DNA from 3 places in the Bacillus cereus group sp. RP43 genome. Region 1 is predicted to be linked to each of the others. Evidence: riboswitches for the same ligand, from Rfam matches in the RefSeq annotation. Region 1 holds a riboswitch; each other region holds the start of a gene.

Region 1 (8,073 bases):
CATTGCAAATGCCGCATCAGCTGGGCTACCAATACCAGCATCCACGATAACTGGTACTGTCGCTTGTTCAATAATAAAACTTAAATTTAATGGATTTACAATACCAAGCCCTGAACCAATTGGTGATGCTCCTGGCATAATCGCGTGCACACCAAGTTCTTGTAATTTACGAGCTAATACAACATCATCAGATGTGTACGGAAGAACGATAAATCCTTCTTCTAATAACATTTCAGATGCTTTTAATGTTTCTACTGGATCAGGTAATAACGTTCTATCATCCCCAATAACTTCTACTTTCACCATGTCACAAAGCCCTGAAGCTTTTGCCAATTTTGCAATTCGAACAGCTTCTTCAGCATTTTTTGCCCCTGCTGTATTTGGTAATAACGTATATTTTTTCACATCAAGTTTCTCTAATAAATTGGGTTGTTTTGCATCAAATATATCCATGCGACGTACTGCAAATGTTAAAATTTCAGCTTCTGAAACGTCAATTGCCTTTTGCTGCACATCAAAATCAGAGAATTTACCTGTTCCTAATAAAAGTCTAGAATGAAATGAAAATGGTCCAATGTTTAACATAATCAGCCGCCTCCTACGAAAGTTACAATCTCAATTTGGTCTCCATCAAAAACAGATGTATCTTTATGATCATCCTTTTGTAAAATATCTTTATTACGCTCTACTACAACAATTCTGTTATCTAATTCTAAATGTGCAAGTAGCTCAGCTACTGTTTTCACACTCGCCGGCACTTCCATTTGGTTACCATTAATTTTTAAATTCAAACTTCCATCCCCTTTCTAAACCGTTTTAGAAAGCAATGAATCTAGCAAGTGATTCTCCTGCTTTCCTTCTATTAAATCAGCCATATACTGACCAGAAACAGGGCTTAATAAAATGCCGTTTCGATAATGGCCCGTACAAGCATATAAACCTTTTATTTCTTCATGCTCTCCCATATAAGGAGCATCATGATTCGATTGTGGTCTTAATCCTGCCCATGCGCTTTCCCACTCCGCTTCTTTTAAAGCTGGCAATATTGTATAAGCACGCTCTAATATAGAAGTAATACTTTCTGGTTGTACAGTTTTATTGAACGTATGAGGCTTCATCGTTGCCCCAATTACGTAACGCCCACCACGCTTCGGCGTAATATAAAACCGCTCTTGGAAAATAGGAGCTTTCAAGAGCGGTTTCCTGCTTCTTACTGCAATAACCTCTCCCTTAACAGGATATGTACCCCAATCACTATGGAAGTAATGTAGTAATTTCGTACTCCATGAACCTCCAGCGATAACGACTTTTTCGCATGTGATTACACCTTCGCTTGTAACAATCCCAGTCACTTTATTATTTTCAATACGAATATCAAACACTTCTGTTTGTTCATATATGTCAGCTCCAGAAAATGCCGCGGAATGTGCGAATGCTTTTGTAAGCTCTGGTGCAATAACGTGACCATCTTTCGGATAATATACCGCTCCGAGAATTGACTCGGATAGAAACGGCTCTTTTTCCCGTAAATGGTCTCCCGTTAAAAATCGGGAATCTTCACCTGTTTTCTGCTGCCAATCCATAATGTGAAGAATTCTTTCCTTCTCATCTTCATTTTGGGCAATACGATATATCCCTTTTTCTTCATACCCAATATCGATGCCTGTCTTTTCACGTAAAACCTCTGCAAGTTGTGGAAATATAGCACGGCTTTCTCTAGCAAGTTCAAATAGTGGGTCATATTCATCCCACTCTGCCTGAACACCGAGCAAACCAGCAGCTGCTTTCGAAGCTTCAGATGCGATTCTTTGCTTCTCTATAATCGCTACTTTATGCCCTCTTTCTGCTAGAAAGTGTGCAACTGAACTACCAATTACACCTCCGCCAATAATCGCTACATCATACTTCTTACACATGTTTTCCCGCCCACTTTCTTATTGATTCCTTATAAGATTTCGCTCTGCTATACGGATTAATACTGCTTATAATCCCGGACATAACAGCAATCCCACTTACACCATTTACAAGAACCTCTCCTGTATTTTCAGGAGTGATTCCACCAATTGCAGTTATTGGTATGGATAAACACCTTGCCATATGAGCAATTTCTTCTAATCCTCTTGCTGGCACATCCTTTTTACAAGCCGTTGGAAATACATGACCGTAAACGAGTGAATCCGCTCCATTTTTAAATGCCACTATCGCTTCATCTAAAGAATGTACTGAATAGCCAACATGCAAATAAGAAAACTTTTCTTTCACTGACCTTACATCTGCGCTTCGATATCCTAGCTGCACACGCGGAATATTTAATAGTATAGCAATATCAATTCGATCATTTATCACTATCTTCGATGCTGGAAAGCCTTTCCCCAAAAGACTTTCCACACCTTCATACAATTCCTTCGTACTTTTCTCACGCTCACGAATATGCAAATAATCAATCTCACTCTCAATTTGCATCGCTACATTCACTAACTCTTCGAATGGCATGTGACCATTTGAGATTACATGGAGCTCATTTTTCATATTCATTCGCCTACTTTAAAATGTTTTCGAATAATTCATCGGCTGGAACGATTTCTTTCGTCATTCCTTTTTCTTTCAGCCATTTATTTTGTTTCTCCCATGACTCTTTTGAATCTGATAAGAATGGCTCATCTTTCGTTTCCATCTTCTCTAATAAAATTTTCATACTTTCTTTTTCAACTTCTGGTACTAGCGGGAAGTTTTCTTTTTCTTGATGATTTAATAAAATATTCAATGCTTCATCCGGATTTTTCTTCATGAAATCATATCCTTTTTTCGCACCACGTAAAAAGGCCTGTAATGCTTCTTTATCCTTTTTCAAAGTTTTATCACCTGTTACAAACACAAGCTCATGATAATTCGGCACACCATATTCAGCTGGATTAAAGTATGCTGGTTCATGGCCTTCATGACGCATAACAGGTACTTCATGGTTAATGTATGCTCCTGTTACAGCATCTACTTTTTTCGTAATTAGCGCTGGTACTAAATCGAATCCAACATCAACTACTTTTACTGTATCTGGATTACCACCATCTTCTTTTACCATCGTCTTTAAATATGCTTCACTTAAAGGAGTTCCAGAATATCCAACTGTTTTTCCTTCTAAGTCTTTAGGTGACTTAATACCTGCTGATTTCAGCGATACAACATGATTTAGCGGCGAACGTACGACAGCTCCAATTGATTTCACTGGAATTTGTTCATTTGCTTTTGCCATGACAACATCTGGTTGATAATACAAACCAACTGTCACTTTCCCTGCTGCCGCTAGCGTTAATGGATCAGTCGGATTAGAAGGGAATTTAATATTCACCTTTACTCCTTCTTCTTTAAAGTATCCTTTTTCAATTGCCGTATAAATAAAGCTATGTACCGCATTTGGGTACCAATCAAGCATTACTGTTATTTCCTTTTCTGATTTATTCTTATCTGATGCTGAATTACTCGAACATCCTGCAATCATTGCAACTAATAATGTAAACACAAAGATGCGTTTTAATAATTTCATGAATGTTTCCTCCAACTAATAAATTTCTTTTCTAATATCGAAACAAGTATGACAAAGAAGATAGCTAATAATGATAACAATACAATTGGTGCAAATACACCAGCTCCGTCTAACTGCGTCATCATTCTTTTACTGAAATATCCAAGTCCAGCTTGTGCACCGAGCCATTCTCCAATTGCTGCTCCGATAACACTAAGCGGAACTGCAATTTTTAACGCTGAGAAAAAATAAGGAAGAGCAGATGGCAATTTTAGCTTTAAAAAAATATCTTTTTTCGTTGCACCATACGTAACTAAGAGCTCCTCCCATTCTTTCTTCGTACTACGCAGTCCATCATACGTATTTACCGCAATTGGGAAAAACGTAATTAAAACTGTGACAACGACCTTGCTCCAAATGGTATATCCAAACCATAAAACAAATAGCGGTGCAAGTGCTGTAATCGGAATTGTTTGTGAAGCTACTAATAATGGATAAAATGCTCTTTCCATCCACGTACTCGCATTCATTAACATTGCTATCCCTACGCCCAGTACGATAGAAATAACAACGCCTATTAAAACGACGTACAACGTTGCTGGTAAATGAACCGTAAATAATATATCTTTCAGCGTCCATATCTTCATTACAATTGCAGAAGGTGATGGCAAAATGTACATCTCATCTACAATTCTTGCGCCTACTTCCCATAGAGTAAGTAAAATCCCACTTAATATGAGGGCAGGTAATAACTCCTTCAAGCGATTCATCATACGAGTACCTGCCTTTGTAACATACTAAGGAGCTCTTCTTTAAGCGCCAACACTTCAGGATTATACAAATCTTTTCTTGTTCGGTTACGATCAAGCGGCACAATTCGCTCAGTTAAAGTTGCTATCGGTTGATTTTCTACAACGAAAATTCGATTAGAAAGAAACAATGCTTCTTCAACATCATGAGTGATAAATAAAATTGTTTTTTCCCACTCTTTCCATTGTTCAAACAACCATTCTTGCAAAGATGCCTTCGTTAAAGCGTCCAATGCGCTAAACGGTTCATCTAACAATAATATCTCCCCGCCCGTTAATAAAGTTCGGATAAAAGATACACGTTGTCTCATACCACCAGATAAATCTTTCGGATATTTCGCCTCGTATCCTTGTAACCCAAATTTATGTAACAGTTCTTTCGCTTTTACTTGCGCTTCTTTCTTCTGCACACCTTGGCACTCTAGCGGCAGGGCAGCATTCTCAATAATCGTCCTCCACGGCAAAAGCATATCTTTTTGAGGCATATACCCTACAGGATGACTCTTTGTTTCTGTCAGCTCTATCTGTCCAGTACTTGCCTCTTCTAATCCTGTAATAAGGCGAAATAATGTACTTTTCCCGCATCCACTCGGTCCGATAATACTTACAAACTCTTTATCTTGTATAGAAGCATTTAATTCATTGATGATTGGTTTCTCATCATAATGAAAAGAAACATTATGAAACTGTAGTATGTTCTTGCTCCTCAAAACCCCACATCTCCTTACGATAAGCCATATCCCAGAATAAATATTCAAATCGGCTGGAATATAAGAAAATCTCCTCTAATCGGTCTAGCTCTTTCTCTGATTTTCCAACTGCCATTTCATTTAATAAATCTATTAACCAAATACAAAGGTTACCGTATTCTTCAGAACTATATCCTTGAATCCATTCACCAAAGAACTCATGATTTCTTGCTCCAGGAATATCATTTAAACGTTTTCCAATCTCCCAATAGCTCCACATACATGGAAGAAGTGCCGCTATTAATTCCGCAAGTGTGCCATTTTGAGATACAGACATCATGTAATTTGTATAGGCTAAATTTTTAGCAGATGGTTTCGCAGATTCCATCTCTTGTGCAGAAATGCCAAGTCTTTTTGCATACTGTTTATGGATCGTCATTTCACCATTTAAAATCCCATCAATTTGCTCTGCAAATTTTGCCATAACTTGTGGATTCGTTGACTTTACAACCCCAATTGCATATAGCTTTGCATAATCTAACAAATATAAATAATCTTGAATAATATAGTACTGGAATTTGTCTTTTTCCAACGTACCATCCCCCATACCTACTACAAACGGATGATTATGACTTTTCTCCCAAACAGGCTGCACCGTATCAAATAATTTTTCACAAAATTTCATTTATAATTCCCCTTCCTATATATCTATTTATCTCAATAAAAAAACCACCTCTGTATATAAGAAGTGGTTACAGCAAATAAAATTATAATTTATTCGTTGTTCCACTTCCCTTCGCTAGTATTATCTAGATCAGGTGTTGTAAGGGTTAAGGATTATTCCTCTCTCAGCACGAAAAGCACCCCTAGTGGTGTTAATATGAAATTTTCAAATAAAAAAGCCCCGTTTCTATACGCAAAGAAACGGGGACTGATTGTTAATGTCCGAATTGCTTCCCTACGCTAGCATAATCTAGATCAGGTAATAAAAAGGATCAAAGGCTTACGGCCCTACTCTCAGCTGGCAACACCAGCCCTCCTAGCAAACTATAAAATTATCACTGTCAGTATAACATCGCCATAAGACATCATCAACTGTTTTAATTTTCTTAATTATCAATTAAAAATTAACATGTTAAACAAATATAAATGCGACCCCAAAAATGATATATAATACAATATTTATATATGAACCTCTCTTCTAACATTATTTTTATTGATTTCATATTACATTTATGTGAATACGACCAATATATTATATCTTTATACTATAATAAAATTACAACTATACAACTAGAGGAGGTCTTTATTACATGAATATGAAAGCTACAGCTTTAACAGCAACTACTATCGCAATTGCTTCTTTACTTCCTTCTATGGGAGAATCCGATATACAAACAGCGGCTGCTAAGCAAACATCTACAGTAAAAACTGGATATGTAAAAATCGACAACGTTGCACTACATCAAAATAACCATGCAGACAGTGCAATAATTGATAACATTCGATTTAATAGCCCGGTTACTATTCTTGAGACAACTCAAGATTGGTATAAAGTATCTGTTAACAACAAAACAGGCTATATGAAAAAAGATGCAATTCTATTCAAAAAAAATGTTCAATCAAAGAATCAATATATCGTAAATGCAAACGCATTAAACGTTCGTTCTGAACCTAATACAGAGTCTTCTATTCTAGATATATTACCAAATGGGCAATTCATTACCATTCAAGGTGAACAAGGGGATTGGTACAAAATATTACATAACGGGAAAATTGGATACGTACAAAAAACATTTGTATCTAATGGATCCACACCTCTAGTAAAAGGTGTAACAGTACAAGGTTCTCCTTCTTATACTGTTGCAACACCAAAATTAAATGTACGTAGCAACGCTAGTACAAGTAGCACTCTACTTGGCTCATTACAAAACGGTACACAAGTACAAGTAGTAGAAACGGTAGGTACTTGGTATAAAATTCGTTTTGGCACAGGATACGGATATGTAGCAAAACACTATGTAGTGCAAAATCAAAATCAAAATCCAGCACAAGCTAAAACAGCTCAACCTTCATCAATTCCAGCAGTTTTCAAATTCCCTACTCAAGGGAAAATCAGCTCAACTTTTGATATGCGCTGGGAGCAAATGCATTATGGTATAGATATAGCAGCACAAGGAAATGTCTCTATTCAAGCTGCTGCTGCAGGTAAAGTTGTGAAATCTTATTATTCGGCTAGCTACGGCAATGTCGTGTTCATCGCCCATCAAATAAATGGGAAATTATATACAACAGTTTATGCTCATATGAAGGATCGCACTGTACAAGCTGGTGATCAAGTACAAACTGGACAATTAGTAGGTCATATGGGAAACACAGGTCATTCATACGGGCAACATCTCCATTTTGAATTACATAATGGGGAATGGAATTTTGAAAAAACAAATGCAGTGAACCCACTGCCATATTTAGTTAGGTAAATTATATGCCACGCAATATACCTCTCTTTATTGAATACCTGGCCTTTTTAGGTTTAATCTGTTGTTTAATCATTTATAATACGAACATTGTATTTTTATCTATTATTATTGCTTTTGTTGCTTTAGAAATCATTATGGAAGCATTACAAATGCGGCTAAAACAAAAAATTGCCCATATTTATAATGCAATTTTTCTTTTGAGTGCTCTTATAACAAATATAATTAGTAATGGTTTTTATTTATCTACCGTACTTCCTGTATTCTTTATAGGTGTTTTATTATTCATAGCTAGATACGTTCATGTTCCTAATAACCAAAAACATGAACAAGAAGCTTAAAAAGAGGAGACACTGTGTACCAATCTTTCAAAGATAATCCAATGAAATATATATTGAATTTATATGAAAAAATGAATACTTTTTTTGGTATACAAGGAAGTTATACTGCACAATTTCTCCTTTATGGAATGTTATTTCTTATCTTGGTTACTTTCTCCTTGTTTTACTAACAAAAAAGGATCTCACATAAACTTGAGATCCTTTTTAATTTATATTAATTTTTAATATGTAAAATAA
Region 2 (8,073 bases), 4.1 Mb from region 1:
TGTGATTTCATGGTTTCTTTCATTCATTTCCACCCTTTCTCTATCAGGCTTGGTCGATTTTGGAGCGAAAAATGTTAAAATAAAAAATACATAGTTTTCTTGGCCATAAGTAGAGTTTCTATATTCACCCATATACGACTTTAACTATGCATACCCTTTTTGGTTTCTTGTGCTGCTCATAAGCATAACGTCATTTCTGTATTATACAACAAAATTCATTTCTGAGAAACACTATAACATTTTACATTTTTTGTATGTGATTTGTCACTACCAGAGAAAACTTTATCATTCGTTTATATGTCCGTCAACTAGAAAATATAACAAAGATAGAGCAGAATGTTAAGTGAAAGTGAAAATTTTCATAGTTGAGAAATAAGAAATGGAGATGTGTAATGGGTTGTCTAGAAACCTATTATATGAAGGAAAGTGTATGAAAATTAACGAACACTTGTTCTTTTTAATTTTGTTTGTTACAATAAATGTTCGTTGATAGATTATGTGTAATTTTGATGAACTTTTACTGGTAATATATTGTAGCTTATTTCTTTTGAAAAATAGGGGGGCTTTTACATGAAACAAAAATTTTCAGTTGAAGCGTTTTGGAAAAAAGTAAAACATGTTGCAAAGCAAGCAGGGCAGTCAGTCATTTATGCAAGTTTATTACTGTTTTACGTTTTGCAAAGACCTGATGTTCCAAAACGAGTGAAAATTATTGTAATTGGAGCACTTGCTTATTTTATTGCACCGATTGATGCCATCCCAGATTTTATTGCTGGAGTTGGTTATACGGATGATTTAGGGGCATTAATGGCCGCACTAATACAGGCGTCGTTATATGTCAATGAAGATGTGAAAGATAAGGCACGAGTGAAGTTGGCAGAATGGTTTGGTTCGGATATAGACACATCATTTATCGATCAGAAATTAGATCAATAGGTGAGAACTGTCATAGAGTGACAGGGCGAACGTAAGCGAGGAAGTGCATTATGCCATCAGGAAGAACGCATACGAAAATAAACTTAATATCCCTTCCGGTTGTTTTGTTTCTGCTCTTTTCGTATGGATTAACAAACTTTGATTTTTTATTAACTTTTGCAATTGGATTTTTAGTAGGTACTTCATTTTTAACACCGGATTTAGATACGTACAGTAATGCGTATAATAAATGGGGATTCCTCCGCATTTTTTGGTATCCATATAGGAGCGTAATGCCCCATCGTTCCTTCTTCACACATACGATTATAATTGGTGATATTATTCGTATTGCATACATGTTAATCGTGTTTTCTCCGTTTTTATTCCTATTAAATGTAATAGCACTCGATGGGAATTTAATAGAAATTGCGAAGAAACACGAGGTTGAAATTGTAACGTTTGTAATGGGAATTATTGTGGCGAGTACGCTCCACATTATAGCGGATAAAGCGAATACGCGCCGAAAGAAAATGATGAGAAAAAAGAAGAAACGCAGAAGATAAAGAGAAGGCTCTTATTGCCTGTACATAGCGGGAAAAGGACACTTGCAAATTGCAAGTGTCCTTTTTTAATCAAACGTTTGTTTAAAAGAAAGATTAAGCTTTCAGTACTTTAATACCTTTCACGATGTTCCAAATGAAGTAGTATAAGCTAACGATTCCGCAAATACATAAGACAATCATTGCACCGATTCCAAGTGTTACGTCTGGTTGATCAGATCCGATGCCCATAATTCCTAAAATAACTAATCCAATAAATGTTGCGATACTTGGAATAATGTGTGTCCATAGAGCACGTTTTGCATGTGGTTTTGTTTCAGAATCGCCCACAATCCACACGATAATAGGGAATAAGATAGGGGCAAATAGTACACTAAAGTACGATAAAGCAGCTAATATTTTGTTTCCATTCATATATATCACCTCATAAATAATGTCCGTTGTTATACTATTATTATGCAGTAATTTCTGCAAGCTTACTATCGATGAACATTACAAGAACGTGACGTTTTTGTAAGATTTTTTGTTAAATGATAAAATTTTCAAAAAAATCTTTTTTAATGGAAAATGATATGATAAAGTATAAAAGAAGTTATTGAAAACGTTTTCTCAAACGTTTTTTATTTTTAGACTAAAAGGTATGATGACCTGATAGTCTATTGATGAGGTTATTCTATTTAAAAGGGGATTCTTTAGGGGGAGAGAACAATGAACACATGGACACAAGTTTATGATCCGTTCGGTAATATTTGGATTTCGGCAGCAGTTGCACTTATTCCAATCATCTTTTTTTTCTTAGCTTTAGCAGTTTTCCGCATGAAGGGGTATGTGGCAGGATTTATTACAGTTGTACTTACAATTTTAGTAGCGTTATTTGCTTATAAAATGCCGTTTACGATGGCGATGGCAGCAACCGGGTACGGTTTCTTATATGGATTATGGCCAATTGCTTGGATTATCATTATGTCGGTATTTTTATATAAAATCTCCGTGAAAACAGGTCAATTTGATGTCATTCGTGCATCTGTATTATCTATTACAAACGATCATCGTTTACTCGTTATTTTAATCGGATTTTCATTCGGGGCATTTTTAGAAGGGGCAGCAGGATTTGGTGCACCGGTAGCGATTACGGCAGCGCTTCTTGCAGGTCTTGGGCTAAATCCCTTATATGCAGCAGGTCTTTGTTTAATCGCAAATACTGCACCAGTAGCGTTCGGAGCGATGGGGATTCCGATTACAGTTGCCGGACAAGTAACAGGCATTGATCCACATAAAATTGGACAAATGGCTGGGCATCAATTACCGTTCTTATCTTTATTTGTTCCGTTCTTTATCGTATTTTTAATGGATGGTTTTAAAGGAGTAAGACAAACGTGGCCTGCTTTATTTGTAGCGGGTAGTTCATTTGCAATTACACAGTTTATTACAGCGACGTTTTTAGGACCAGAACTTCCTGATATTACGTCAGCACTTGTAAGTTTAGTAAGTTTATCGTTATTCTTAAAAGTTTGGCAGCCGAAAGAAATTTATCAGTCTAAACAAGCGAATAGTGAAGTGGCGGCAACGACGACGGCGACATCTATGCCGAAACTAACGGTAGGAAAAGTAGTAAAAGCATGGTCTCCGTTCATTATTTTAACTGTGATGGTAGTCATTTGGAGCCAAAGTTTCTTTAAAGCATTATTCGCTCCAGGTGGTGCTTTAGAAAGTCTCGTATTTAAATTTGAAGTTCCAGGTTTGCACAATTTAGTAATGAAAGCAGAGCCAATTGTAAATAAACCAACACCTTATGAAGCAATCCTGAAATTAGATATTTTATCAGCGACTGGAACAGCAATTTTAATTGCTTGTATCATTTCTATCTTTATTTTGAAAATGAGTGCAAAAGATGCGGTAGCAACATTTAAAGAAACGTTAAACGAACTAAAAATGCCAATTCTATCTATTGGATTCGTATTAGGATTCGCATTTATCGCAAACTATTCTGGTCTATCTTCTACATTAGCGTTAGCACTAGCAGGAACTGGAGGACTATTCCCGTTCTTCTCACCATTCTTAGGCTGGATTGGCGTATTTTTAACAGGATCAGATACGTCAGCGAACGCACTGTTCTCGAATTTACAAGCAATTACAGCGCAGCAAGTCGGTGTATCTGAAGTGCTTCTCGTTGCAGCAAATACAACTGGCGGTGTAACAGGTAAAATGATTTCTCCGCAATCGATTGCGATTGCTTGTGCGGCAGTTGGACTTGCTGGGAAAGAGTCAGATTTGTTCCGCTTTACATTAAAGCATAGTTTATTCTTCGTTACTATTGTTGGGATTATGACTTATGTGCAGGCTTATTATTTAACGTGGATGATTCCGTAAACGAAAAAGAAATAACCTTTGCATTTTTCAGATTATCGTGTATGATGGGAAAGTATTGAAAATTAAATCAGTGATAAACTAGGGGTGCCTAACGTATGCGTAGGCTGAGAGAGAAGCGTGTGAACTTCTTAACCCTTTGGACCTGATCTGGCTCGTACCAGCGTAGGGAAGTTAACGGCTTTACATAATTATGTCTTTATGAGCCAGGTCCTTATTTTTTTATGGACCTGGCTCTTTTTATTTTGGCATACGCTGGCCATATCTCGTCCTTGTCACGTACAGGGGGGCAACAAAGGTTATGAAACAGTCTGTTTCAGCTGAGCAAATTGAATTGAAATCGAGTTTACCAGGAAGTAAGAAAGTGTATGTGGATGGGCCACGTGAAGGTATGAAAGTGCCGATGCGTGAGATTGAACAAAGCGATACAAATGGTGTTCCAAACTCGCCCATTCGTGTATACGATACGAGTGGTCCTTATACAGATCCTGAGTATAAAGTGGAGCTGGAAAAGGGGATTCCAACGCCGCGCCACTCTTGGACTGTGGGGCGTGGTGATGTAGAAGGATACGAAGGGCGCGAAGTAAGACCAGAGGATGACGGTGTGAAAGTGGCTTCAAAACATACACCTGTTTTCCCGCAAATGGATCGCAAGCCGCTTAGAGCGAAGCAAGGTGCAAATGTTACGCAAATGCATTATGCGCGTAATGGCATTATTACGTCTGAGATGGAATATGTCGCGATTCGTGAAGGGGTAGAGCCTGAATTTGTTCGTAAGGAGATTGCAGAAGGTCGTGCGATTTTGCCGGCGAACATTAACCATCCTGAAGCGGAACCGATGATAATTGGACGTAATTTTCATGTAAAGGTAAATGCAAATATCGGAAACTCTGCTGTATCGTCTTCTATTGCAGAAGAAGTAGAGAAGATGACGTGGGCGACTCGCTGGGGTGCAGATACGATTATGGATTTATCTACAGGTAAAAACATTCATACAACACGTGAGTGGATTATTCGTAATGCTCCGGTACCAGTTGGAACTGTGCCAATTTATCAAGCGCTTGAAAAAGTAAACGGAATTGCAGAGGATTTAACGTGGGAAGTGTACCGTGATACGTTAATTGAGCAAGCGGAGCAAGGCGTTGATTACTTCACGATTCACGCTGGTGTATTACTTCGTTACATTCCAATTACTGCAAAGCGTATGACAGGTATTGTTTCGCGCGGTGGTTCGATTATGGCGCAGTGGTGTTTATTCCATCATAAAGAAAACTTCCTATATACTCATTTTGAAGAGATTTGTGAAATTATGAAGCAGTACGATGTTTCGTTCTCTCTTGGAGATGGATTACGTCCAGGTTCTATTGCAGATGCAAATGACGAAGCTCAGTTTTCTGAGCTTGAAACACTTGGTGAATTAACAAAAATCGCTTGGAAACATGATGTGCAAGTTATGATTGAAGGACCTGGGCATGTACCGATGCATTTAATTAAAGAAAATATGGAGAAAGAACTTGATATTTGTCAGGGCGCGCCGTTTTATACCCTTGGGCCGTTAACGACAGATATTGCACCAGGTTATGATCATATTACTTCAGCGATTGGTGCTGCGATGATCGGCTGGTTTGGAACGGCGATGCTTTGTTATGTAACTCCGAAAGAACATTTAGGTTTACCGAACAAAGATGATGTTCGCGAAGGGGTTATTACGTACAAAATCGCTGCGCATGCAGCCGATCTTGCGAAAGGGCATAAAACGGCTCATCAGCGTGATGATGCACTTTCAAAAGCACGATTTGAATTCCGCTGGCGCGATCAATTTAATTTATCTTTAGACCCTGAGCGCGCGATGGAGTATCATGATGAAACATTGCCAGCAGAAGGCGCGAAAACAGCTCATTTCTGTTCGATGTGTGGACCAAAGTTTTGTAGTATGAGAATTTCGCATGATATTCGTGAATATGCGAAAGAAAATGATTTAGAAACGACAGAAGCAATTGAAAAAGGAATGAAAGAGAAAGCGGTAGAATTTAAAGAAACTGGTAGTCACTTATATCAATAATACGTTACACCTCTTTACTTGATTGATCACACTGTACCTAACTTAAATATAGAAGAAGCCCCCTTTGCTAAGACGGTAGCAAAGGGGGCTTCTGTTGTCTATAAGGAGAAGAATAAGTGTACCCAGTAGTATAAGAGGAATAATGTGACGACTGTTGTGAGTGGGATTACGATGAGAGATACACTTAAATAATCTTTCCATTTCACTTTAATTTTGTTTTGTCTTAGTATATACATCCAAATGAGGGAAGCTAGCGTACCAATTGGTAACAATAGTGAACCGATGTCACTACCAATGATATTTGCGAGATAGATAGTTTTTAATGTGACTGGATCTAGTCCCATTTCTGTTAACGTAATGGTACCGATCATAAGTGCAGGGTGATTATTGAAGATGTTAGAGAGGATAGATACAAGTCCGCCCATCGCAAAGCTTGCATAGAGTAGATGCTGATTTACAACTGGCTCGAGCCAATTTACAAGTGCTGCTGTTAATCCTGCGTTGTGAAGCCCGTAAATAATTACATACATAGAGAAAGCGAAAATTAAAATGTGCCACGGTGTCTTTTTCAAAATATCGACTGGGTTTGTTCGTAAGTAGTACCATCTCCAGATGAGAAGAACGAGTGAACCGAGTACAGCAACAATTTCAATTGGGATCGATAAGAAGGATGCAACGAATAGAAGACAGCGCATAAGGAAGACGAAGCCTAATACTTTTAACATGAATTTTGTACGTTTTTGTTTCGTATCAACAGAATTTTTTCCTTTTAACGGATGGAAGTTTTTCGTGAAAAAAATCTCTTCAATATCATATGAAGAAACAGGTAGTCTTTTTGGAAGTTTTTTCTTTAAAATTGTATACATGAGCCATGACATAAACAGTAGTCCTAGTGTTGCAGGTACAAACATCATAGCTGTGTGCATATAAAGAGTCATATTAACAATATTTAATGCGATTAAGTTTACGATATTACTTACACCGATTGGTGCACTAGATGCAGTGGCGATTAAAGCACCGCTTAATAAATAAGGGATTTGTTGATGAGGTTTTAATTGAAGGTTTTTCAGAAGTAAAATCAAAATCGGTGTTGTAATTAAAATACTACCGTCGTTATTGAATAAAAGAGTCATAAGAAAACATAATAATTGAATATACCAGTATAAACGGCGACCGGAGCCCTTTGCTAAATTTGCAAGTTTTGCTGCGGACCAGTGGAAGAAGCCGAAGCTTTCTAATATAACCGCCATAACGATGGTCGCTAATATTGTTATAGAGGCACCGCCGATTTTACTTATAATGTCCATGACGTCTGGCTTTGATACAAGTCCAGTAATGAGGATAATGCCAGCGCCGACTGCTGCCGGCCATGCCTCATTTAAGCCACGGGGTCGCCAAAAGACAACAATCATTGTTAAGAAGAATACAATAATAGTAATCCATATTTCAATGCTCATATTTAACCTACCTTTCTATTTCCCTTGAACAAATGTAGCTTGTCTCAAGTTTATATTGCTAGTATATTCAGCAGAAAATAAGAAGAACTAGGCATATAATGGAATGGCGTGAATATGTGTTCTTTGAGCTATAGGACAAGTATCAGTGGTAGGTGTAATAACTATTAGGAGAGACGTCTAATAAATGAGGGGCATTCTATGTACGAATGCCCCTCATTTAGCCCGCTATTTGTGGGCAGTAAGACACCCACCTCAAAACTCGGCTGGAGCAAAGAAGTTAGGTGGGAGCCTTACTGCCCGTAAACGCCCGATTAGTGAAGGCTAATAATCAGTGGGGGATGAAAAAACAAACTGATTAAAGTTTCACTTTATTATTTTTCCTTTAAAAAAGTTCGATCCTTCAAGAATAAATTCCAGAAGAAAATGAATCCGGGTAATAAAATTGCAATCCCGATTGCGTAAAGAATAAGAAGTGCATAGAATGTTTCGACCGTCGTAAAGCTTGTAAATACAGTTACGTCCGGATAAATGATATACGGTAAATGGGCGACGCCGTAAGCGTAGCTTGCAAATGCATATTGAGCGACGACAGCTAAAACTGCAATGCGAGGAAAACCTAGTGTGCTGTACTTCTTATTTGTCCACCAAAGGGAGGAATATCCGATAACAAATAAAATGATAGAGACTGTAAACCATGGGAATTGCTTTATTA
Region 3 (8,073 bases), 310 kb from region 1:
GAAGATGGTAAACAATATTTACTAACAATCGCGTCAGGTGCAAGCCAACGTTATGCTGATCATACAGAGCTAAAGAAAATCTCTCAAATACTGGATTGGATTAATATTATGACATATGATTTCCACGGTGGATGGGAAGCTACTTCTAACCATAATGCAGCTCTATACAAGGATCCAAATGACCCAGCAGCGGATACGAAATTTTACGTAGATGGTGCGATAGACATTTATACAAATGAAGGGGTTCCAGCGGATAAACTCGTATTAGGTGTACCTTTTTACGGACGCGGATGGAAAAGTTGCGGAAAAGAAAATAATGGGCAATACCAACCTTGTAAACCAGGTAGTGATGGAAAGCTCGCTTCTAAAGGTACTTGGGATGATTATTCTACCGGTGACACAGGTGTGTACGATTATGGTGATTTAGCAGCTAATTATGTTAATAAAAATGGTTTTGTTCGCGGATGGAACGATGTAGCGAAAGTACCTTATTTATATAATGCGACTACAGGCACGTTTATTAGCTATGATGACAACGAATCTATGAAATATAAAACAGACTATATAAAGACAAAAGGTTTAAGTGGCGCAATGTTTTGGGAACTAAGCGGGGATTGCCGTACAAGTCCAAAATATAGTTGTAGTGGACCAAAATTACTTGATACGTTAGTAAAAGAATTACTTGGTGGACCTATTACTCAAAAAGATACTGAATCACCAACAAACGTAAAAAATATTTCTGTTACAAATAAAAATTCAAACTCAGTTCAATTAAACTGGACTGCATCTACTGATAACGTAGGAGTTACGAAATATGAAATTACTGCCGGAGAAGAGAAATGGAGTACAACAACAAATAGCATTACAATTAAAAACTTGAAACCTAATACAGAATACACATTTTCAGTATTAGCAAAGGATGCTGCTGGTAACAAATCACAACCTACTTCTATTCTTATAAAAACAGATGATGCTAACACAACACCTCCTGGTGGAAATGGCAATGCTACCTTTTCAGTCACTTCAAATTGGGGAAGTGGTTACAACTTCTCAATTATAATTAAAAATAGCGGAACGACCCCTATTAAAAACTGGAAATTAGAATTTGATTATAACGGCAATTTAACACAAGTTTGGGATTCTAAAATTAGTAGTAAAATAAATAATCATTACGTAATTACGAATGCAGGATGGAATGGTGAAATTCCTCCTGGTGGATCAGTTACAATCGGAGGGGCAGGAACAGGCAATCCCGCCGAACTTGTAAATGCATCCATTAGCGAAAACTAAACGTAACATCCATTAATTATTTCACTAAAGTTTGAATTTAGGTTTGAGTGCTCTATCCTAAATTCAAACTTTTAATTTTATGAAAAATCACAAATTTATATTATAATAACCTATTATAATTATATTTAGTTTCTAATATGAAGTTCGTGTGAAGTTCATCTGAATTTTACATGAATTTCCTTTAAATTCTATTGTCTTCCTATACTAATCACATTATCCTTTACATATAGGAATTATTTTTATTCCATTTCTAACTATCTATATATATAAAGAAAGATAGTCGCCTATTAGGGAAAGGCATCTAGTATTATTATAAATATAAACATAACAAAAGAAAAAGCACGCTTATAAGCGCACCATAAGAGTGCTTCTTCATACAATTCTCATGTAAGAGTTCTCGAAAATCATGTTAATCACAAAGAAAAGACATTAGCTTATAAAAGCTAATGTCTTTTCTTTATTCTTATTGTTCAGCGTTCCATTCTTCTATATTCCATACTTTTGTTATCCATGCTTCATAGAAAGAAGGCTCATGTGAAACAAGTAAAACTGTTCCTTTATATTGTTGTAACGCTTCCTGCAAAGACTTTTTTGTTTCTATATCCAGATGATTAGTTGGTTCATCTAAAATTAAAACGTTGCTTTTCGTTACGATAAGTTCACATAAACGTACTTTCGTCTGTTCCCCGCCGCTTAATAAACTAATAGGTTTTAATACGTGTTCTTCTTTCAAACCACACTTTGCTAATGCTTGGCGTACTTCTTTCTTTGTCATATCTGGTCTTTCTGCCCAAACTTTCTCTAATGGTGTTGTTTCTGAAGCAAACTCCTCCTGTGCAAAATAAGCAGGATTTACTCGTTCTCCAACAGAAATTGAACCGCTTAACGGCTTTATTTGACCTAATAACGTTTTTAACATTGTCGTTTTTCCAATTCCATTATGACCAACAATCGCTATTTTTTCTCCTTTTTTCACTTGTAAATTCAACTCTGGACATAACGGATCACTATAACCTATCCTTAGTTTCTCAGCTTGCAATATACGACTCACTGGCTCCTCATAAACATTGAAATCAAAACGGGATCGAGTTACATGATTAACTTTTTCAACCCTTTGCATTTTCTCCAATACTTTTTCTCGACTTTTTGCCTGTTTCGCTTTTCGAATTTTATTTTTTTGAATAAATGTTTCTAGCTGAGAGATTTCTTTTTGCTGTTTCACATACGCCAATTGTACTTGCTTCTTTTGCAATTGATAACTTTGCACAAACTTTTCATAATCTCCTACATACCGCTTAACTTTCCGTTCTTCTAAATGATAAATAACATTCGCAACATTGTTCAAAAATATTTCGTCATGTGAAATGATAATATAAGCTTTTTCATACAGCTTCAAATATAATTGCAACCATTCTATATGAGTTGTATCTAAATAGTTTGTTGGCTCATCTAGCAATAAAACATCAGCTTTTTCTAAAAGGAGCTTCCCAAGTAATAACTTTGTTCGCTGTCCTCCACTTAAATTTGAAACATCCTTTTTCAACCCTATTTCAAATAAACCTAAACCGATTGCTACTTCTTCAATTTCTGTATGAATTTGATAGAAATTAGAGCTTTCCAATATAGTTTGTAATTCTCCATACTTTACTAACAGTTTTTCTACCTCTCCTGCTCCATTCATTTCTTCAGCAATTTTTAACATTTCACATTCAATCGCATACAAATTAGAAAATGCACTTTGTAAGTACCCTTCAATTGTTATCCTCTCTTGCAAATCCATATGCTGCTGTAAAAAGCCTACCTTCATATGTGGAAACCATTCAATCTTCCCGTCATCATGTATAAGTTCTCCTGTTAAAATCCTTAACAATGTTGATTTTCCAACTCCATTTTTTCCTACTAGCCCAACATGCTCACCCTTTAATAGTCGAAAGCACGCATTATATAAAATGGGTTTTTCACCATATGAATGACTTAAATTTTCTACTGTTAATATACTCATCTTTTTCTCTCCTTTACTTATGGTTCATAAGCTAAATAGAGAGAGCAACAGTATAAAGCCTTATTTAATTGTGCATATAAAAAATGGGTAAGGTGAATACACCTTACCCATTACATATTATCGTAAAAAAGGATTAAGGTTCTTTACCTGCTGTCTTCAATTTAGCTTAATCGTTAAAAATGGGCAGACTTCTCCCGTATCAAGCTAAAACCATTTGAAGAACAGTTGATAAAGTCATTTTATCCTTTCACTCCTTTAATATTTGTTATATTAAGAGTATAAACTACTCTGTTATATTCTATTCTCTATTTTTTCTTTTGTTCCTTCTCATTCTTTTCATGTTCTATAAAAAAAGCTCTTACCAGCAATTATATTAAAGTCTGGTAAGAGCTTTTTCTATTTTTTCATATAAGGAGCTAATACTCTTAAAATTTCTTCCTTATCTTCCTTTAACTCAAGTGATGTTAACATATCCATCGTTCGTGGCCTAGGTAATTTCACTTGTACCTCGCCAACTATTGATGCTGGTCTTTGAGATAAAATAAATACGCGATCAGAAAGTAAAATTGCCTCATCTAAGTCATGCGTAACCATAACGATTGTTTGCTTTTCTTGATGCCAAGAATTTAAAAGCCAACTGTGTACTTCCATTTTTGTAAATGCATCTAATTTTCCAAAAGGCTCATCCAGTAGCATAATTGGCTTTTCACATAAATATGTGCGAAGGAAACTAATTCTTTGACGCATTCCACCTGATAACTCATCTGGATAATGATCTGCATATTCATCTAGCTCAAACTGCTTTAATGCTTCCATTCCTTCTGTCAGCCTTTGTTTTTTAGGCTTCCCTTCGATTTCCAATGGAAGAACGATATTTTGCAAAGCCGATCGCCACGGTAATAATAAATCTTGTTGCGGCATATAACTTACAACATCTTGTTTTTTCACATGTTCCTCGTTATAAAATACCTCTCCACTCGTTGGCTCTTCAACACTCGCGATCATATTTAACAAAGTGCTTTTTCCACAACCACTTGGACCTACAAAAGAGACGAATTCTCCCTCCTGTATAGAAGCACTAATATTTTTTAATACATTCTTTCCATCAAAAGCTTTTACAACCTCTTTTATTAGTAATCCACTCATTTTTCACTTGGAAGGAATTCATTTGTAAAGGCATCTTTCACATCAATTTTCTTCTTAATAACTTTGTTGTCATATAAGAAATTCATGTAATTTGTCCAAACTTCTTCCTTCTGTACTCCCCACGCTTTTGCATCATCTTGATACTTTGTACTTAACCACTTTTGGCTTTCTTGTACTAATTCTTTATTCACATCTGGAACAGCTTTAATTAAAATATCCGCAGCTTCTTTCGGTTCTTTAATTGCAAAATCATAACCTTCTGTCGTTGCAGTCATAAACTTTTTCACGAAATCTTTATCTTGCTTCGTATGTTTTTCACTTGTAATAATGACAGGGCTATAGAAATCGAGTGCTGGATCTAAATCTTTCACCATAATCGTATTTAACTCTTTTCCTTGACGCTTCGCTTCAATTCCATCCCATCCGTAATAAATCCATTCGAAATCTGCATCACGGCCAATTGATTTGAAGAAGTCTGTTTGTCCAAGAATAATTTTTTCGACTTTATTAAAATCAGCTTGATGTTTCTCCATAATCGTTTTTAACGTCGCCTCTTCCGCTGGTCCTCCCCAGCCACCATAACGTTTACCTTCAAAATCTTTTGGTGACATCATATTATCTTTTTTTAGTGATGCAAAAGCAGAGGTATTATGCTGAATAATTGCACCAACAGAAACAACTGGGATTCCTTCAACACGAGCTAATGTTACATTTTCTTGTGCGCTTATCGCAAAGTCCGCTTTTCCAGAAGCAATCATCTGCTCTGCCGTTACATTATCACCAGGCTGGATAATTTCTACATCAAGCCCTTGCTTTTTGTAATAATCTTTCGTTTGCGCTACATATAAGCCAGTATGATTCGTATTTGGAAACCAATCTAAAACGACTTTTACTTTTTTATCTTTACTTGAACTTTCTTCTTTCTTCGCCGGATTACACCCAGCCACAGTTACTGCTAATAATGCAGCTAACATAATTTTTAAACCTTTTTTCATTTTCTGCCGCCCTTTCTGTATATCCATGGTGCTGTTATTCTTGCCATAAATTCAACAATAAAGTACAGACATAATGTCACCATGACGATAATCGCTGCAACACCAAATACTCGAGCCGTTAAAAAGGATTTTGTTGCTCTTGTAAGCATAACTCCTAATCCTTCACTGGCACCAAGCCATTCCCCAATAATCGCTCCCATCACACTATATGTAACAGCAATTTTTAAACCTGAGAAAAAGTACGGGAGCACTGCTGGAAATTTTACTTTCTGATAAATTTGCCACTTTGTCGCCTTCATCGTTTGTAACAACTTCAGCAAATTTTTATCTACCGTTTGGAAACCTTCTAAAATGCTAAGCGCAATTGGGAAGAAACAAACAAGAATAACAACCATTACTTTTGGCAACATCCCGTATCCAAACCAAATAATAAATAATGGTGCGAGCACAACGATTGGAATTGTTTGCGAAATAACGAGCAACGGATTCATTAAAATCCGAAATAAAGGGATGACATCCATAATGATAGCAATACTAGTCCCAAGTAAAATTGCAAAAAACAACCCAATTATTACTTCCTGTAACGTTTGCACTGTATTCGGTAATAGTAAATCTTTCATTCCAATTAGCTCTTGCACAATTGCAGACGGCTTCGGTAAAATCCACGGCTCAATTTTAAATAATGAAACAGATCCTTCCCATATAGCAATGAGAAGGATAAGCCAAATTGTTGTAATTATTTTAGATCGCTTCTGGTTTTGCATATTCATCACGGTACTTCCAAACTTTTTCGTCAATCGTTACGCCCGTACTTGGACGATAGTGAATTTTAATAGAAGTGATTACTTCTTCTGCTCCAGCATCGACGCAAGCTTGTTGCGCGCGTTTAATGACGTCAAGAAGTACATCTAATTCTCCTTCCAACGTTGTTTCCATTGCCCCTACTTCATAACGAACTCCCGATTGTTGTACAACTTCAATTGCTTTATCAACAACGGAATACACATCTTTGTTCTTCGCTTGTGGTACTACTGAAAATGAAATTGTAACTTGTTGTGACATAATAAAATCCCCCTTACAAAATATGTTTTCAAAAAAAGAAAAGGCTTTCCTACCATGTAGGAAAGCCTTGTATACAAGTTATTCTATAATAACTTATGCTACATCACTTTAAAGTAACTCCCTACGCTGGCATTATCCAGATCAGGTTGAGGGTCGATGTACACTTACATCCTCTCAGCCAATTGGCTCCCCGGTTCTTAATTCGTTTTCATTGTAGCATGATTTATTTTATTGAACAAACAAAAGCACGTATAATCATTTCATTTAACTTTTGAATTCCCCAATTAACTCTTGTAGCTCCTGTGAAAGCCAGCTTAAAGAACTGGCTAATTCAGCAATATCTTGTACAGACATTTCCTGTTCTTTCATACTTTCTTCAACATTACTACTACTATTCGCATACGTACTTGCGATAAGCGATAGTTCATTTACAACACGAACAATATTTTGGCTATTTTGCAATATATCACTTGAATTGCTAGAAACAACTCTAACTTGATTTGTAACAGATTGTGCTGATTTTGAAATTTCCCCAAAGAAAGCACCACTACTTTCAACAAGTTTCATTCCAGATTCTACTTCTTTTAAAGTATTTTGCATTGAAACAACAGCTTCTTCCGTTTCAACTTGTGTTTCCCCTATTAATTTCGCTATATCTTTTGCTGATACTTCCGTCTGCTCTGCTAATTTACGCACTTCATCAGCAACAACGACAAATCCATTTCCGGTTTCCTCAGCACGTGAAGCTTCAATAAAAGCATTTAAAGCTAGCGAATTGGTTTGATTTGAAATACCGGTAATTACTGTTACAATATCACTAATTTCTTTTGATTTTGTTTCCAAAGAATAAATAGTAGAAGATAAATCTTGTACTGCATTTTGTATTATGTTCATTTGATTAATCGTCTGTTCAATAACACCATTTCCTTTTACCGAATGATGCTCCATACCTTCAGACTCTTTCGCCATTTGTTTTGCAGCATTATTTATCTCTTCCATCTTATCTTCCATTTCATATACAATACCTAAATACTTTGGTCCTGAAGTTTCTTGTGACTGAGCGCCAGCTCTTAACTCAACCATAGAACTTACGATTCCTTGGACTGCCATGCTATTCTCTTTCGTACTCACTGACAATTCTTGTGAAGATGAGGAAACCTGTTCTGCTGTCTGCTTCACTTTATCTATAATTCCTTTAAACTTCTCGATGGTACTATTAAAATACGCATTAATAATACCTATATCATCTGGTCTTTCCTCTAATTTAATACTTAAATCACCTTCACCGACTTTGCGCAATCCTTCACGTAAATCTCGCAATGGAGCAAGTGCGTTACGTACAATTAAGAATTGAATAAAAGTTGCAATTAAAACAGAAATACAAATAAACATTAAACCTTGTATAATGAACTTTTCCTTTGTACTAGGAACAATAGAGGCATCTACATCAGCTGCAACAAGTGCCACAATATTATCTTCTCCATCTTTAATTGGCTCTAATATCGTTACCCATGTTCCTAATGCGTCTTCATATACTTCTGTCATATTTGCTTTTTTCGTGCTCATTACTTTATCATA

What was found. A riboswitch is a leader RNA that binds a small molecule or an ion and turns the genes downstream of it on or off. The one in region 1 is predicted to bind thiamine pyrophosphate.
Positions count from the first base shown of each region.
Region 2: another riboswitch for thiamine pyrophosphate. It lies ahead of thiC (phosphomethylpyrimidine synthase ThiC); the one in region 1 lies ahead of tenA (thiaminase II).
Region 3: another riboswitch for thiamine pyrophosphate. It lies ahead of QCI75_RS24645 (MTH1187 family thiamine-binding protein); the one in region 1 lies ahead of tenA (thiaminase II).

Region 1 is NZ_JARVHQ010000001.1:4,425,817-4,433,889, forward strand. It holds gene thiG (thiazole synthase) at 1-585, opposite strand, end outside; gene thiS (sulfur carrier protein ThiS) at 588-791, opposite strand; gene thiO (glycine oxidase ThiO) at 807-1,916, opposite strand; gene tenI (thiazole tautomerase TenI) at 1,909-2,529, opposite strand; gene QCI75_RS23065 (ABC transporter substrate-binding protein) at 2,540-3,541, opposite strand; gene QCI75_RS23070 (ABC transporter permease) at 3,538-4,290, opposite strand; gene QCI75_RS23075 (ABC transporter ATP-binding protein) at 4,290-5,039, opposite strand; gene tenA (thiaminase II) at 5,008-5,703, opposite strand; TPP riboswitch at 5,793-5,896, opposite strand; TPP riboswitch at 5,957-6,069, opposite strand; gene QCI75_RS23085 (SH3 domain-containing protein) at 6,332-7,498, shown strand; gene QCI75_RS23090 (hypothetical protein) at 7,504-7,836, shown strand.
Region 2 is NZ_JARVHQ010000001.1:276,943-285,015, forward strand. It holds gene QCI75_RS01350 (LTA synthase family protein) at 1-23, opposite strand, end outside; gene QCI75_RS01355 (YkvA family protein) at 571-936, shown strand; gene QCI75_RS01360 (metal-binding protein) at 987-1,478, shown strand; gene QCI75_RS01365 (magnetosome magnetite crystal formation protein family) at 1,572-1,889, opposite strand; gene lldP (L-lactate permease) at 2,184-3,845, shown strand; TPP riboswitch at 3,916-4,031, shown strand; gene thiC (phosphomethylpyrimidine synthase ThiC) at 4,144-5,904, shown strand; gene QCI75_RS01380 (arsenic transporter) at 6,003-7,361, opposite strand; gene QCI75_RS01385 (cytochrome d ubiquinol oxidase subunit II) at 7,733-8,073, opposite strand, start outside.
Region 3 is NZ_JARVHQ010000001.1:4,734,461-4,742,533, forward strand. It holds gene QCI75_RS24620 (glycosyl hydrolase family 18 protein) at 1-1,290, shown strand, start outside; gene QCI75_RS24625 (ABC-F family ATP-binding cassette domain-containing protein) at 1,754-3,292, opposite strand; gene QCI75_RS24630 (ABC transporter ATP-binding protein) at 3,689-4,438, opposite strand; gene QCI75_RS24635 (ABC transporter substrate-binding protein) at 4,435-5,433, opposite strand; gene QCI75_RS24640 (ABC transporter permease) at 5,430-6,203, opposite strand; gene QCI75_RS24645 (MTH1187 family thiamine-binding protein) at 6,175-6,495, opposite strand; TPP riboswitch at 6,597-6,698, opposite strand; gene QCI75_RS24650 (methyl-accepting chemotaxis protein) at 6,760-8,073, opposite strand, start outside.